DNA from 3 places in the Lentzea chajnantorensis genome. Region 3 is predicted to be linked to each of the others. Evidence: riboswitches for the same ligand, from Rfam matches in the RefSeq annotation. Region 3 holds a riboswitch; each other region holds the start of a gene.
What was found. Region 3 has a riboswitch for glycine ahead of gcvH (glycine cleavage system protein GcvH). Riboswitches for the same ligand answer to the same signal wherever they lie in the genome.

Region 1: it holds a riboswitch for glycine, as region 3 does, so the genes downstream of both, gcvP (aminomethyl-transferring glycine dehydrogenase) here and gcvH (glycine cleavage system protein GcvH) in region 3, are expected to answer to the same signal.
Region 2: it holds a riboswitch for glycine, as region 3 does, so the genes downstream of both, gcvT (glycine cleavage system aminomethyltransferase GcvT) here and gcvH (glycine cleavage system protein GcvH) in region 3, are expected to answer to the same signal.

The regions. Positions count from the first base shown of each region.
Region 1 is NZ_JBSDZT010000002.1:3,214,928-3,220,226, forward strand. Features, by position in the region: gene ACVDFE_RS16560 (bifunctional nuclease family protein) at 323-796, shown strand; gene ACVDFE_RS16565 (MerR family transcriptional regulator) at 1,103-1,669, shown strand; glycine riboswitch at 1,768-1,863, shown strand; gene gcvP (aminomethyl-transferring glycine dehydrogenase) at 2,014-4,905, shown strand; gene ACVDFE_RS16575 (hypothetical protein) at 4,951-5,133, opposite strand; gene ACVDFE_RS16580 (class I SAM-dependent methyltransferase) at 5,146-5,299, opposite strand, start outside.
Region 2 is NZ_JBSDZT010000002.1:2,891,375-2,896,673, forward strand. Features, by position in the region: gene ACVDFE_RS14960 (hypothetical protein) at 1-41, shown strand, start outside; gene ACVDFE_RS14965 (helix-turn-helix transcriptional regulator) at 206-697, shown strand; gene ACVDFE_RS14970 (hypothetical protein) at 827-1,210, shown strand; gene ACVDFE_RS14975 (DUF3817 domain-containing protein) at 1,225-1,527, shown strand; glycine riboswitch at 1,573-1,664, shown strand; glycine riboswitch at 1,666-1,753, shown strand; gene gcvT (glycine cleavage system aminomethyltransferase GcvT) at 1,853-2,947, shown strand; gene glyA (serine hydroxymethyltransferase) at 2,961-4,226, shown strand; gene ACVDFE_RS14990 (COG4315 family predicted lipoprotein) at 4,476-5,030, opposite strand.
Region 3 is NZ_JBSDZT010000002.1:2,114,749-2,120,047, reverse strand. Features, by position in the region: gene ACVDFE_RS11315 (winged helix-turn-helix transcriptional regulator) at 1-240, shown strand, start outside; gene ACVDFE_RS11310 (L-serine ammonia-lyase) at 247-1,611, opposite strand; gene gcvH (glycine cleavage system protein GcvH) at 1,643-2,023, opposite strand; glycine riboswitch at 2,084-2,176, opposite strand; gene ald (alanine dehydrogenase) at 2,398-3,510, shown strand; gene ACVDFE_RS11295 (TetR/AcrR family transcriptional regulator C-terminal domain-containing protein) at 3,590-4,270, opposite strand; gene ACVDFE_RS11290 (MFS transporter) at 4,280-5,299, opposite strand, start outside.

The sequences.
Region 1 (5,299 bases), 1.1 Mb from region 3:
TCTCCACTGTTTTGCGTCATTGAGCAGTTCGCCGCGCTCCGCGGGAGTTTTCCTGCGTCGAGCCCGAACGCACTCGTGCGCTGACCGCCTTTGCGCGGAACTCCTGCCGGTTCGCCGTGCTTTCCGGGAATCGGCCGGCCTCTTCCGCTCGTTGTACCCGGTGCGGGGAAGAGCGGGTTCGAGCGGCCATCGTCTTGATCACGTTCTGCCCGCAACGATTGAGCACACGGCCCGCTTGGCGGGTAGCGTCGAACGCGTGTGCCGGGGGATGCTCGGAGACGTTCCGGGTACTCCCCAACGAGTCAGAGGGAGGCGAGACCCGATGAGCGAGATGCGTGTCGTGGGCGTCCGGGTGGAGCTGCCCCAGAACCAGCCGATCCTCCTGCTGCGCGAAACCGAGGGTGAGCGGTACCTGCCGATCTGGATCGGCTCGGTCGAGGCCACCGCGATCGCGCTGGAGCAGCAGGGCGTGCGACCGGCCCGCCCGCTCACCCACGACCTGCTCAAGGACGTCATCGGGGCGCTGGGCCGCAACCTCGAACAGGTGCGGATCACCGACCTGCAGGAGGGCACGTTCTTCGCCGAGCTCGTGTTCGACGGCGACGTGCGCGTGTCCGCCCGCCCGTCCGACTCGGTGGCCCTCGCACTGCGCGTCGGCGTGCCGATCCACGCGGAGGAGTCCGTGCTGGCGGAGGCCGGTCTGATCATCCCGGACGAGCAGGAGGACGAGGTCGAGAAGTTCCGCGAGTTCCTCGACTCCGTGTCTCCCGAGGACTTCCGGGGCGCCGACACCTGAGTTCCCCCGACTGTCGCTGACCGTCTTGTTCGGACCCGGCGCCGATCGGTGGGGTGTCCCTCGATCGGACTACTTTCCGCACATCATGGCCGCTAAACAATCACTAAACGTCACCTGAACGTCCTAGTTCGGGTGACGGTGCGGACCCCCGCCTCAGGTTGGGGGCCAACACTCCCCGCGCGTCGCGTTGACCTGCCCTCGGAGCGGTCTTACCGTCGAACTCGAGTGGACGTCGCCGGTCTGCGCGAGTGGACCAGGCGGCTTGACGGCCCCGACTTTCGTGGCCGTTGGCGAGGGGAGGCAGGCGTGGTCGAGGAAGCGCCCTTGCGGGCCGAATCCGGGCAGCAGGGTGAGCTGTTCCCGGACTCCTCGCTGCCGGACGAACTCGTCGGCTACCGGGGACCCGCGGCGTGCCAGATCGCCGGGATCACCTACCGGCAGCTCGACTACTGGGCCAGGACCGGCCTGGTCGCGCCGACGGTGCGGATGGCGCACGGCTCCGGCAGCCAGCGGCTCTACTCCTTCAAGGACATCCTCGTCCTGAAGGTCGTGAAGCGGCTGCTGGACACCGGGGTCTCGCTGCAGAACATCAGGGTCGCCGTCGACCACCTGCGCCGCCGCGGCGTGCAGGACCTGGCGCGGATCACGCTCTTCTCCGACGGCACGACCGTCTACGAGTGCACCTCCCCCGAGGAGGTCGTCGACCTGCTCCAGGGCGGGCAGGGCGTGTTCGGCATCGCGGTGAGCGGTGCGATGCGGGAGATCAGCGGGACCATCCACGAGTTCCCGGCCGAACGTGCGGACGGCGTGGAGATCGCGCCGATGACCGAGGACGAGCTGACCCGCCGCCGCCGGGAGCGCGCCACCGGCTGACCCGCTGTCGCCGGCTCAGCCGGTCCCGTCGCTGAGACGTAGGTCGCGTCGGTGGGGACTGGCGGGCCTGCCTGCGGGTACTCTTCACGGGTAGTCGCTGAACTCAGGCGGGAGAGACCGGGTGCTGCACCCGGCGCCGAAGGAGCAAGTTCCTCCCCGGGAACCTCTCAGGCACCCAGGACCGCGTGAGCGAGACGCCTCTGGAAAGCGGATCTCTCGAGATCCCGCCGACGGTGAAAGCCCGCTCTCGTGGCGGGTGAACCTCTCAGGCGCCCGATGCCGGGTACGGACAGAGCGGGGAGGGCACCAGGACACGTGTGCCCGCAGCCCCCCGGAGGCGTTAGATGACGCAGGACCGCATTCCGCTCGCCGCTCTCGAGCACGGCACCCCGTTCGCGGACCGGCACGTCGGCCCGCGCCCCGCCGAGCTCGCCCGCATCCTCGACGTGATCGGTGTCGGATCGCTGGAGGAGCTGGCGCAGCACGCGGTGCCCTCGTCCATCCACGAGCGCGACCTGGTGCTGGACCTGCCGGCGCCCGCCACGGAGACCGAGGCGCTGGCCGAGCTGCGCGCGCTCGCCTCCCAGAACCGGCCGATGACCCAGATGATCGGCCTGGGCTACTACGACACCGTGACGCCGGGCGTGATCCTGCGCAACGTCCTGGAGTCGCCCGCCTGGTACACCGCGTACACGCCGTACCAGCCGGAGATCTCGCAGGGCCGCCTGGAGGCGCTGCTGAACTTCCAGACGATGGTCGGCGACCTGACCGGCCTGCCGATGGCCAACGCGTCCATGCTGGACGAGTCGACCGCCGCCGCCGAGGCCATGACCCTGGTGCGCCGCGCGGGCAGGGCGAAGTCGAACAAGTTCGTCGTGGACGCCGACACGCTGCCGCAGACGCTGGCCGTGATCGAGACCCGCGCCGAGCCGCTGGGCATCGAGGTCGTCGTCGCCGACCTGTCGCAGGGCATCGAGGGCCTGGGCCTGGGCGGTGACTTCTTCGGCGTGCTGCTGTCCTACCCCGGTGCGTCCGGTGTGGTCCGCGACCAGGCCGCGCTGGTGGAGGAGATCCACGCCGCCGGCGCGCAGGCCGTCGTCGTCGCCGACCTGCTGGCGCTGACGCTGCTGCGCCCGCCCGGTGAGATCGGCGCGGACGTCGTCGTCGGCACCACCCAGCGCTTCGGCGTGCCGATCGGCTTCGGCGGCCCGCACGCCGGCTACATGGCCGTCCGCTCCGGCCTGGAGCGCCAGCTGCCCGGCCGCCTCGTCGGCGTCTCCGTCGACGCTGACGGCTCGCTGGCCTACCGCCTGGCGCTGCAGACCCGCGAGCAGCACATCCGCCGTGAGAAGGCGACCTCGAACATCTGCACCGCGCAGGTGCTGCTCGCCGTGATCGCGTCGATGTACGCGGTCTACCACGGCCCCGAGGGCCTGCGCGCCATCGCGACCCGCGTGCACCGCCTGGCCACCGTCCTCGCGACGGGCCTGTGCGAGGCCGGTCTCGACGTCGTGCACGGCGAGTTCTTCGACACCGTGCAGGTGCGCGTCGAGGGCCGTGCCGCCGAGGTAGTCGCCAAGGCCCGCGAGCTCGGCATCAACCTGCGCCTCGTGGACGCCGACGTCGTGGCAATCGCTTGCGACGAGAAGACCACGCGCGCGCACGTCGTCGCCGTGTGGGAGGCGTTCGGCGTGACCGGGTCCGATGTGGACGCGATCGACACCGACACCGCCGACGGCATCCCGTCGGACCTGCGCCGCACCTCGGACTACCTGACCCACCCGGTGTTCCACGCGCACCGCTCCGAGACCGCGCTGCTGCGCTACCTGCGCGCACTGTCCGACAAGGACGTCGCGCTGGACCGCAGCATGATCCCGCTCGGCTCCTGCACGATGAAGCTGAACGCGACCGCGGAGATGGAGTCCATCACCTGGCCCGAGTTCTCGACGCTGCACCCGTTCGCGCCGGTCGAGGACGCGAAGGGCCTGCTGACGATCGTGTCGGACCTGGAGGCGTGGCTGGCCGAGGTCACCGGCTACGACGCCGTGTCGCTGCAGCCGAACGCCGGCTCGCAGGGCGAGTTCGCCGGCCTGCTGGCGATCCGCGCCTACCACCGCGCCAACGGCAACTCCGCCCGTGACGTCTGCCTGATCCCGTCGTCCGCGCACGGCACGAACGCCGCGTCCGCCGTCATGGCCGGCATGCGCGTCGTCGTCGTGAAGTGCGACGACAAGGGCAACATCGACATGGGCCACCTGCGCACCACGGTCGCCGAGCACGCCGACGACCTGGCCGCGATCATGATCACCTACCCGTCGACCCACGGCGTGTACGAGGACACCGTCCGCGAGGTCTGCGGCCTGGTCCACGACGCGGGCGGCCAGGTGTACGTCGACGGCGCGAACCTCAACGCGCTGATCGGCCTGGCCCGCTACGGCAAGTTCGGCTCGGACGTCTCGCACCTGAACCTGCACAAGACGTTCTGCATCCCGCACGGCGGCGGCGGCCCCGGCGTCGGCCCGATCGGCGTGAAGTCCCACCTCGCCCCGTTCCTGCCGAACCACCCGCTGCAGCCCACCGCGGGCCCCGAGACGGGCGTGGGCCCGATCTCCGCGGCCCCGTGGGGTTCCGCGTCGATCCTGCCGATCTCGTGGGCGTACGTGCGCATGATGGGCGGCGACGGCCTGCGCCGCGCGACCCTGACCGCCGTGGCCGCGGCGAACTACGTGGCGCGCCGCCTGGACGAGCACTACCCGGTCCTCTACACCGGCGAGGGCGGCTTCGTGGCCCACGAGTGCATCCTCGACCTGCGCCCGATCACCAAGGCCACCGGCGTGACGGTCGACGACGTGGCGAAGCGCCTGGCCGACTACGGCCTGCACGCCCCGACCATGTCGTTCCCGGTCGCCGGCACCCTGATGGTCGAGCCCACCGAGTCCGAGGACCTGGCCGAGATCGACCGGTTCATCGACGCCATGATCGCCATCAAGCGCGAGATCGACCGCGTCGGCGCCGGCGAGTGGCCCGTCGAGGACAACCCGCTGCGCAACGCACCGCACACCGCGGCCTGCGTGACCGTCGGCGAGTGGGACCACCCGTACACCCGCGAGGAGGCCGTGTACCCGGCCGGTACCGGTGCTCCGAAGATCTGGCCGCCGGTCCGCCGCATCGACGGCGCGAAGGGTGACCGCAACCTGGTCTGCTCCTGCCCGCCCCTCGAGGCCTACAGCAGCTGATCCACACCGCGGAGGAGGGGCGCACCCAGGGGTGCGCCCCTCCTCTCACGCTCCGACCGGACAGGTCTCGTCGCCGCAGTTCTCCTGCTCGGTGATGCCCGGCCTGGTGAGGTCGTGCTCGAACGCGAAGTGGAAGCAGTCCGGGTGCATCCGCTCGAACAGCTCGAAGTCCTCCGGGGCCAGCTCCACGGCCTCACCGCACCGCTGGCACGTCTGTTCCTCTGCCACGGTGGAATGGTCTCACCCGCGCCGGGCGAACAGCACCGCGCCGTCCTCGCCGAGCAGCCACTGCGCCTCGACCGCGAACCCGGCGTCGCGCAGCCACGCCGCCACCCGCTCCGGCCGGCGCAGGTGGACGTGCACGCGCATCGGGTGCCCGCCGTAACCCCGCGTC
Region 2 (5,299 bases), 780 kb from region 3:
TCGTCAGGAGCCTCTTCGGGACGGCCACCCCCGTCGCCTAGTGACCCTCGGTGATCCTCGGCCCTCCGCGTTGAGCCGGACGGGTGGAATGAGGCCAATCACGCACTGGTAACGGGTGTTCTGGCGATTCAGGGTCTGGCGATTGTCAGACCTACCGAATACCTTCCGCTGCAATGGCCGATCCCCGACCGACGAGGAGGCATGGATGGTCGAGGACTCCGGGGTCCACGAGCTGTTGCAGCAGTGGGCGGCTGAACGGTCTGACGACGCAGAGATGCAGGAGGTGAACCGGATCAAGAACGCGTGGCTCGCGGAGGCTCCCCCCTCGGCGCCCGGCATCCCCGTGCAGCGGGGAGGCAGGAGTGGGCCGCGTGGCTTGGTCAAGGTCGACTCGGCGGATCCGGCCTACGTGGCCGCGATGCGCAAGCGGGCGCCGGAGGCACCCGAGGCACTGCTCGCCGCCGCGGCGAGCTACTGGCAGCTGGTGGGCGACGTCGCCGAGGCCGAGCAGTGGTGGGACGCGGGCATCAGCCCGCTGGACCAGCGCGCGCTCGACTACCGCGCCGCCGGCCTCACGCCTGCCGACCTCGGAAGGCGCCTGGGACCGATGACGGTTCTCCAGCACCTCCGCCGCGGTTCGGCCGCGGCCTGGTGCGTTGCTCGTCTGCAGAGGCAGCGCCGGGACGGCGTGGCGTAGGAGAAGCGGGCTGTCGAGGCATCGGCAGCCCCGAAGTTCACTCGCAAACGGGCACGCGCGCTCCCGTGGCGCGCTACCCCTCACGGGTGGCCTCCTGACAGGAGGCCTCACCCCAGTAGTGTGGAGGTCGTGCGCGGCCTCCTTACTCCCCAGCGTGTGCTGATCGCGCTCGCCTGTCTGGCGGCGCTGGTCCTCTGCTGCGGGCTCGCGTGGTGGCAGTGGCAGCGCTTCGAGTCCGCGAGCGGCACGTTCCAGAACCTCGGGTACGTGCTCCAGTGGCCGCTCTTCGGCCTCTTCCCCCTCTTCATGGTGTGGCGGTTCCGCCGTCTCGCGCGCCAGCGCCGTGACGAGGCTCTCTCCGCACCGGAGCCGGTTGCACCCCCCGTCGCACCGGTGACTACCGTTGACGCCGTCAAACCCGCGCCTGTCGAGCACTTCGACGACGAAGAAGACGCGGAGCTCGCGGCCTACAACCGCATGCTCGCGGACCTCAACGCGCGGGACGGTCGTTGAGCGAAGGCGGGCAGATGAAGGGTGCGTTGACCCGGTTCCGGGTCATGGCTTACGTGGTCGGTGTCTTCCTGCTGCTGCTGGTCGTGGCGATGGTGCTGAAGTACGCCGCCGGCATGGACCAGGCGATGAAGGTCGTCGGCCCGATCCACGGGTTCCTCTACGCCATCTACCTGGTGCTTTCGGTCGACCTGGCGCTGAAGCTGCGCTGGTCCATCAAGGGCACCGCGCTCGTGCTGGTCGCGGGGACGATCCCGTTCCTGTCGTTCTGGGCGGAGCGCAAGGTGGTGGAGAAGACTGCTCAGGGCGTGCCGCTGTGACGTTCGGCCTGCTAGCGTCTGGGGCAACCAACTGAACACGGCCGTCGATGTCGCGCGGGAGAAGCTCCCTTCAGCGGGAGCGCCGAAGGAGCAACTCCTCCCCGGAATCTCTCAGGCACAGATACCGCACGACGAAGGCAACTCTGGAAAGCAGGCTCATCAGGAGCCTCGCCCACGGTGCAAGTCGCTCCGGCGACGAAGCTCTCAGGCTCATGACAGAGGGGGAGGCTCGCTCTGGTGAGGAGTCTCCGGTGGACCGTGTCATTCTTCTGTTGCCTCAGCCGGCCTGGCCCGGCTCTTCGGCGCACCCTGGAGGAGCGTTCTGATGTCCCGCCTCACGCCACTGAACGCTGAGCACGAGTCGCTCGGCGCGATGTTCACCGACTTCGCGGGCTGGAAGATGCCGCTGCGCTACTCCAGCGAGCTGGCCGAGCACCACGCCGTGCGCACCACCGCCGGCCTGTTCGACCTCACGCACATGGGTGAGATCGTGCTGACCGGGCCGCAGGCCGGTGCCGCACTCGACTACGCGCTGGTCGGCCACATCTCCGCGCTCGCGGTCGGCAAGGCCCGCTACACGATGATCACCCAGGCCGACGGCGGCGTGGTCGACGACCTGATCGTCTACCGGCTGGGCGACGAGGAGTTCATGGTCGTCGCCAACGCCTCGAACGCCGCCGTGGTCGCCGAGGCGCTCGTCGAGCGGGCCGCCGGTTTCGACACCGCCGTCACGGACAGGTCCACGGACTACGCGTTGATCGCGATCCAGGGTCCGAAGTCGGTGGAGGTCCTCGCCGGACTGACCGACACCGACCTGTCGACGGTGAAGTACTACGCCTCCTACCCCTCGAAGGTGGCCGGAGTGGACGCGCTGCTCGCGCGCACCGGCTACACCGGCGAGGAGGGCTTCGAGCTGTTCGTCGCGCCCGACGACGCCGCCGCAGTGTGGACGGCGCTGCTGGAGGCCGGGCAGCCGCACGAGCTCAAGCCGTGCGGTCTCGGCTGCCGTGACACGTTGCGCCTGGAAGCCGGGATGCCGTTGTACGGCAACGAGCTGACCACCTCGCTCACCCCGTACCACGCGGGTCTCGGCCGGGTCGTGAAGCTCGACAAGCCGGGCGACTTCGTCGGCCGCGAGGCGCTGGCCGAGGTGTCCGAGTCCGATGTGGACTCCGTGCTGGTCGGCCTGAAGACCCCCGAGCGCCGCGCGCCCCGCCACGGTTACGCCGTGCTGAACGGCGACGAGGTCGTCGGCGAGGTGACCTCGGGCGCGCTGTCGCCGACCCTGGGCTACTCGGTGGCGATGGCCTACGTGAACCGGGCGAGCTCCGCGCCCGGCACCCCTCTGCTGGTGGACGTCCGCGGCAAGAAGCAGCCGGTCGAGGTCGTCGCACTTCCGTTCTACAAGCGCGCCAAGTAGGGAGATCCTCCAGATGTCCGACCAGTTCAACGCCTCCCTCGCGGAGTACGACCCCGAGGTCGCGCAGGCCGTTGCGGCCGAGCTGGCGCGCCAGCAGGGCACCCTCGAGATGATCGCCTCGGAGAACTTCACGCCGGTCTCGGTGCTGCAGGCCCAGGGTTCGGTGCTGACCAACAAGTACGCGGAGGGCTACCCCGGCCGCCGCTACTACGGTGGCTGCGAGCACGTCGACGTCGTCGAGCGCCTCGCCATCGAGCGCATCAAGTCGCTCTTCGGCGCCGGTTTCGCCAACGTCCAGCCGCACTCCGGCGCCCAGGCCAACGCCGCCGCGATGTTCGCGCTGCTGCAGCCCGGCGACACGATCCTCGGCCTGGACCTCGCGCACGGCGGTCACCTGACCCACGGCATGCGCATCAACTTCTCCGGCAAGCTCTACAACGTCGTGCCGTACCACGTCTCCGACGGTGACGGCCGCGTCGACATGGCCGAGGTCGAGCGCCTCGCCACCGAGCACCGCCCGAAGCTGATCGTCGCCGGCTGGTCCGCCTACCCGCGCCAGCTGGACTTCGCCGAGTTCCGCCGCATCGCGGACTCGGTCGAGGCCTACCTGATGGTCGACATGGCGCACTTCGCGGGCCTCGTGGCCGCGGGCCTGCACCCCTCGCCCGTCCCGCACGCCCACGTCACGACCACGACGACGCACAAGACCCTCGGCGGTCCGCGCGGCGGCGTGATCCTGTCGAACGACGCCGACATCGCCAAGAAGATCAACTCGGCGGTGTTCCCCGGCCAGCAGGGCGGTCCGCTGGAGCACGTGATCGCCGCCAAGGCCGTGGCGTTCAAGCACGCCGCGTCGGAGGAGTTCGCCGACCGCCAGCGCCGCACCCTCGACGGCGCCCGCATCCTCGCCGACCGCCTCTCGCAGCCCGACGTCGCGCAGGCCGGCGTGAAGGTGCTGACCGGCGGCACGGACGTGCACCTGGTCCTGGTCGACCTGGTCAACTCCGAGCTGGACGGCAAGCAGGCCGAGGACGTGCTGCACCGGATCGGCATCACGGTCAACCGCAACGCGGTCCCCAACGACCCGCGCCCGCCGATGGTCACCTCGGGTCTGCGCATCGGCACCCCGGCACTGGCCACCCGCGGCTTCGGCGAGGTGGACTTCACCGAGGTCGCCGACGTGATCGCCGAGGCCCTCAAGCCGGGCGCCGCGATCGACGAGCTGCGCGCCCGCGTCGAGGTGCTGGCCGCGAAGCACCCGCTGTACTCCACGCTCTAACCCTGTGGCAACGAAGGGGCGGCACCGGACCTCCGGCGCCACCCCTTCTCCGCCTGTTCGAACGTCACGCGGGGGCCCCGCGTTTCCCTGTGGGGAACGCGGGGCCCCCGCGTGACGTGAAAGAGCACTCGATCGGGTGAGAGCGGAACGACGGGAACCCCGGCCCCTTCCCCGGGGCCGGGGTTTCGCGTGTCAGGGTGTTGTGGGTGTCAGGTGGACAGTCCTAACGGGATGGTCGTTGCAAGGGGACTAGGCCGCGGGCACCGTCACGCCGGGGGGAAGGCATTCGACGTTGCGCTTGCCGTCGGGCTGGATCACGAACCAGGTGTTGCCGACGCCCTGGCCTTTCCAGGCACCCGGCTTCGGGTCCTGCGAGTAGGCGTAGAGCGCCCAGCCGTCGATCGCGACCTGCTTCTTGCCGTCAGCGCGGGTGATCAGCGAGACGAGCTTCGAGTCGATGCCCTCGACCTGCGGGATCGTGTCCGACAGCAGCGGCGGCCACGTGATGGCGCACTGGCCGTTGCAGTTCGACTTGCCTTCCGGCTTCGGGGTGTCCTTGTCGAAGCGGTACATCGTGCGGCCGTCGCCGTCCTGGACGACCAGGCCCATCTTGTCGACCGGCTTGCCGACCAGCTTCAGCGAGCTGACCGGTGCGGCTGCGGGGGGCTGCTGCGCGGCCGGGGTCTCCGGTGCCTGCTGCTGAACCGGGGTCTCGGGCGCCTGAGCGGGTTCCTGGAGTACCGGGGGCTGACCCACGTCGCCGTAGTCACCGAGGACGCCCAGGTCGGTTTCGGTCTGTGCCACCGGCTTCGAGTTCGTGCCACTTCCCGTGGCGCTCCAGACACCAAGACCCAGCACAACTGCCAGTCCCGCGGCGAGCCCGATGGCAATGCGGTTACGTCGGATCACACTCATGTCCTCCTTGTCCGTCGTTCGCTCTACCGGGCCATACGGGCGTGGTTGCGTCTCGGTTCAGAAACGAACCGAACCTCTTGCCGTCCCGAACGTCAGGCGGAGCCGGTTTCGCAGGAGGTGCAGGGTGGTCGTCGCTGGTCAGCTGGCAGGAGTGGCGG
Region 3 (5,299 bases):
GAGCTGCGCCGCCGGGTCGACGGCGTCAGCGAGAAGATGCTGTCCCAGACGTTGCACGCGCTGGAGCGCGACGGGCTCGTGCACCGCGACGCGCAGCCGACGAACCCGCCGCGGGTCGACTACAGCCTCACGCCGCTCGGGCGCGAGACGGCGGAGAAGCTGATGGCGTTGATCGTGCTGCTGGAGTCGCGGATGCCGGACGTGATCGAGGCCCAGCGCCGGTACGACGCCAGGCCCTGACCGGCCTCAGCACTCGATGACGTTGACGGCGAGACCGCCGCGCGCCGTCTCCTTGTACTTCACCGACATGTCCTTGCCGGTGTCCCGCATGGTCTTGATGACCTTGTCCAGCGACACGAAGTGCGAGCCGTCGCCGCGCAACGCCATGCGCACCGCGGTGATCGCCTTGACGGACGCGACGGCGTTGCGTTCGATGCACGGGATCTGCACCAGGCCGCCGATCGGGTCGCACGTGAGGCCGAGGTTGTGCTCCATGGCGATCTCGGCGGCGTTCTCGACCTGCTCCGGGGTGCCGCCGAGGACCTCGGCGAGACCACCGGCGGCCATCGAGCACGCGGAGCCGACCTCGCCCTGGCAGCCGACCTCGGCGCCGGAGATCGAGGCGTTCTCCTTGAACAGCACGCCGATGGCGCCTGCGGTGAGCAGGAACCTCACCACGCCGTCGTCGTTCGCACCGGGCACGAACCTGGTGTAGTAGTGCAGGACCGCGGGCACGATGCCGGCCGCGCCGTTCGTCGGTGCGGTGACGACCCGGCCGCCGGCCGCGTTCTCCTCGTTGACGGCCAGCGCGAAGAGCGTGACCCAGTCCATGACGCGCAGCGGGTCGGTGACGAAGTGCTCGCCCTCCAGCCGTTTGCGCATCTCGGCGGCGCGGCGGCGGACCTTGAGACCGCCGGGCAGGATGCCCTGCTCGGTGCAGCCGCGTTCGACGCACTCCTGCATCACGTGCCAGATGTGCAGGAGCCCGGCCCGCACCTCCTCCTCCGAGCGCCACGACAGCTCGTTGGCCATCATGATCTCGCTGATCGACAGGCCGGTCTCTCGGCAGCGCGCGAGCAGCTCGTCGCCGGTCAGGAACGGGTGCGGCAGCGGGGTCGAGTCGGGTTTGATGCGGTCGCTGCCGGACGCGTTCTCGTCGACGACGAAGCCGCCGCCGATCGAGTAGTAGACGGCGTGCTCGACCGGCTCGTCACCGCGGAACGCCTCGAAGCTCATGCCGTTGGGGTGCAACGGGAGCGACTTGCGGCGGTGCATGACGAGGTCGCGGTCGTGCGCGAAGCCGATCTCGTGCGTGCCGCCGAGCCGCAGCCGTCCACTCGCGACGATCTTCTCGACGCGGTGGGCGGCGGCCGCGGGGTCCACCTCCTCCGGGAGGTTGCCCTCCAGGCCGAGGAACACGGCCTTGGGGCTGCCGTGGCCGTGCCCGGTGGCGCCGAGCGAGCCGAACAGCTCGACGTGCACGCGGTCCACTTCGGACGCGCGGGCGCCGAGCTTCTCGACGAACATGGCGGCGGCGCGCATCGGGCCGACGGTGTGCGAGCTGGACGGCCCGATGCCGACGGAGAACAGGTCGAAAACGCTGATCGCCACTGATCAGTCCTTCGTGGTGGGTGCGAGCGGGTCAGTCCGAGGTGAGCTCGGCGTACTTGGCCGCGGTGAGCAGGTCCTCCGCGGAGTCCACGCGCACCTTGAACAGCCAGCCGGCGCCGTACGGGTCGGTGTTGATGATCGCCGGGTCGTCGACGACGGCGGTGTTGACCTCGAGGACCTCGCCGGTGACCGGGGAGAACAGGTCGCTGACGGACTTGGTGGACTCCAGCTCACCGCAGACCTGGTTGGAGACGACCTCGGCCCCGACCTCGGGGAGCTGGACGAAGACGATGTCACCCAGCGCGTCCGCGGCGTACTCGGTGATCCCGCAGGTCAACGGGTCCTGGGTGCCCGGCGTCCAGTCGACCCACTCGTGTTCGGCGGTGTAGAGCAGGTTCTCGGGGAACTCCACGGCGACTCCTCTGGCAGATGACGGGCAGGAAACGTGCGCCCCTCCGCCGTGCAGAGTTGCCTACCCCGAGTGGTCTTGCTGCCTGAGAGTGTGCGGGAGCTTGCCCCTTCGGCGCCCCGACCAGCTCGTCGAGGTCTCTCCCACCCGGGTTCTGGTGCCCATCAGGGGCACCGCGGCCGTTATTCAGTTCCGGTGGGAACGCTATGTGGGCCCGCCACCGGGTGTCAACGCGGGACCGGTACAGGCGTGGCGCAGGTCGCTTTGTCCCAGCAGCACAACCGGCCTGGTCCCGAACAGTGCGACCCGCACAGTGACATGACCTCCCGGCTGCCCCACATTGTGAGATAGCAGCCAGCCGAAACGGAGGAGTCATCGTGCGGATCGCCGTTCCTCGCGAGATCAAGAACCACGAGTACCGCGTCGCCCTCACGCCGGCCGGGGCCCACGAGCTGACCAGCCGGGGCCACGACGTGTACGTCGAGCAGGGCGCCGGTCTGGGCTCCGCGATCACCGACGAGGAGTACCTCGCCGCGGGTGCGAAGGTCCTCCCGACCGCCGACGACGTCTGGGCCGAGGGCGACCTGGTCCTCAAGGTCAAGGAGCCGATCGCGGAGGAGTACCCCCGCCTGCGCTCCGGCCAGACCCTCTTCACCTACCTGCACCTCGCCGCCGACAAGCCGCTGACCGAGGCCCTGCTGGCCTCCGGCACCACGGCCATCGCCTACGAGACGGTGCAGCTGCCGAACCGCTCGCTGCCGCTGCTCGCCCCGATGTCCGAGGTCGCGGGCCGCCTCGCCCCGCAGGTGGGCGCGTTCAGCCTGATGAAGCCCTCCGGTGGCCGCGGCGTGCTGCCCGGCGGCGTCCCCGGTGTCGCCCCGGCCCGCGTTGTCGTGATCGGCGGCGGTGTGGCCGGTGTCAACGCCGCCACCATCGCCGTCGGCATGGGCGCCGACGTGCAGATCCTCGACACCAACGTCGACCGCCTGCGCCAGGTCGACGCCCAGTTCCAGGGCCGCCTGCGCACGCTCGCGTCCAACTCGTTCGCGATCGAGCAGGCCGTCCGCGAGGCCGACCTGGTCATCGGCGCCGTCCTGGTGCCGGGTGCCGCGGCCCCGAAGCTCGTCTCGAACGCGCTGGTCGCGGAGATGAAGCCGGGTTCGGTGCTCGTCGACATCGCCATCGACCAGGGCGGCTGCTTCGAGGACTCGCGCGCCACCACGCACGCCGAGCCGACCTACGAGGTCCACAACTCGGTGTTCTACTGCGTCGCCAACATGCCCGGCGCCGTCCCCCGCACCTCCACCTACGCGCTCACCAACGTGACGCTGCCCTACGCGGTCGCGCTGGCCGGCAAGGGCTGGGAGAAGGCGCTGAAGGACGACCGTTCGCTCGCCCTGGGCCTCAACGCGCACGCCGGTCAGCTGACCAACGGCCCGGTGGCCGAGGCGACCGGCCTGGTGCACACGCCGCTGGAGTCCGTGGTCTGAGAGCCAGTCGGATGGAGGAGCCCCCGCACGCGGAGCACGCTGCGGGGGTTTCGCCTTTCACGGGCGCGCCTCCTCGCGGTCACCGCAGCGCGGCCACCCGCGCCTTGACCCCGTCGATCACGCAGTCCAGCCCGAACTCGAACTGCCCCTCCAGCGACCACAGCTCCTGCTGGTCCAGCATCTCGACGTAGCGGGGGTGCTTCTCCCGGTACAGGTCCGCGATCCGGCCGAGGTCCGGTGGCGGTTCGTCGTGGCCGCCGCGGCTGCGGAAGTTCGCCTCCGCCGTCGTGTACCCGACGACGAAGCTCGACACCGCCGACATCGCCTGCGACGCCTGGACCATCGTCAGGCCGGCCGCCCGCATGGGTTCGAGCATCGCGTCGGCCATGGCGACGGCGTTGGGACCGATGGTGGTGAACTCGCCGATGCCGCGCACCCACCACGGGTGTGCGAGCGCAAGACGGCGGAACGCGTGCATCATCTCGCGCAGCGCGGGTTCCCACGCGGCGCCGGGAGCCGGGCGCGGGAACTCGCCGTAGATCTCGTCGAGGCACAGCTCGATGAGCGCGTCCTTGGTGGGCACGTGCCAGTACAGCGACATCGGGGCCGCGCCCAGCTCGGCGGCGAGCTTGCGCATGGACAGCTTCGCCAGGCCGTGCTCGTCCAGCACCTCCATCGCCTTGCGGACGATGGCCTCCCGGCTCAGGCCGAGGTGCTGGCCGCTCGCCGGCCTGGGTTTGCCGAACCACACGCTGTCCACGGCTCGATACTAGGCACGCCGCAGCAGCACGCTCGCCACAACACCTCCCAGGAACACGGACACGGCGCCGGCCACCAGGCTGACGCTCATGCCCGACGAGAACGCCTCGCGCACCACGGTCAGGTCCGCGCCGCTGTGCAGCGCCTCCGACAGCGACCGTCCCGGCACGCCGTCGGGCAGCGCGGCGACGAACCGCGCGGACAGCAGCGCGCCGAGGATCGCGATGCCGAACGACGAGCCCAGCTCGGTCAGCGTGGACGACAGGCCGGAGGCGATGCCGGCGCGTTCCGGCGGGATCGCGCCCATCAGCGCGTTGACGGCAACCGGTTGGGCCACACCGACACCGACGCCGATCAGCACCAGCCCGGCCAGCGTCGGCGGGTAGGTGGTGCCGATCGAGAGCAGCACCACGCCGCCCGCGACGACCGTCATGCCGAGCAGCATCGCCTTGGCTGCACCCAGTTTCAGCACGAGCTGACCGAGGGTGTTGCTGGTGACGAGCAACGCGATCGCCATCGGCGCGACGCGCAGACCTGCCTCCAGCGGGCTGTAGCCGAGCACGCCCTGGAGGTGTTGCGTCAGCAGGAAGAGCGAGCCGGCCATGCCGAACGCCGCCAGCACGCCCGACGCCACGGCACCGGTGAACCGGCGGTCGGCGAAGAACCCGAGGTCGAGCATCGGGTCGGTGGTGCGCCGCTCCCACCACGCGAACACGGCCATCGCGACCAGCCCCAGCGCGAGCGGCACGCCGAACTGCGGCGAGCCGAACCCGTTCTCCGGCACCGAGATCACCGCGTACACGAGCGAGACCATGCCGATGATCGACAGGACCGAGCCGAGCACGTCCGGCCTGCGCACGGCCGGGTCCTTCGACTCCGGCACCAGGAACGCCACCGCCGCGATCGCGAGCAGCGCCACCGGCACGTTGATCAGGAACACCGAGCCCCACCAGAAGTGCTTGATCAGCGCGCCGCCGATCACCGGACCGGCCGCGAAGCCGAGGCTGGTGACCGCTGCCCAGATGCCGAT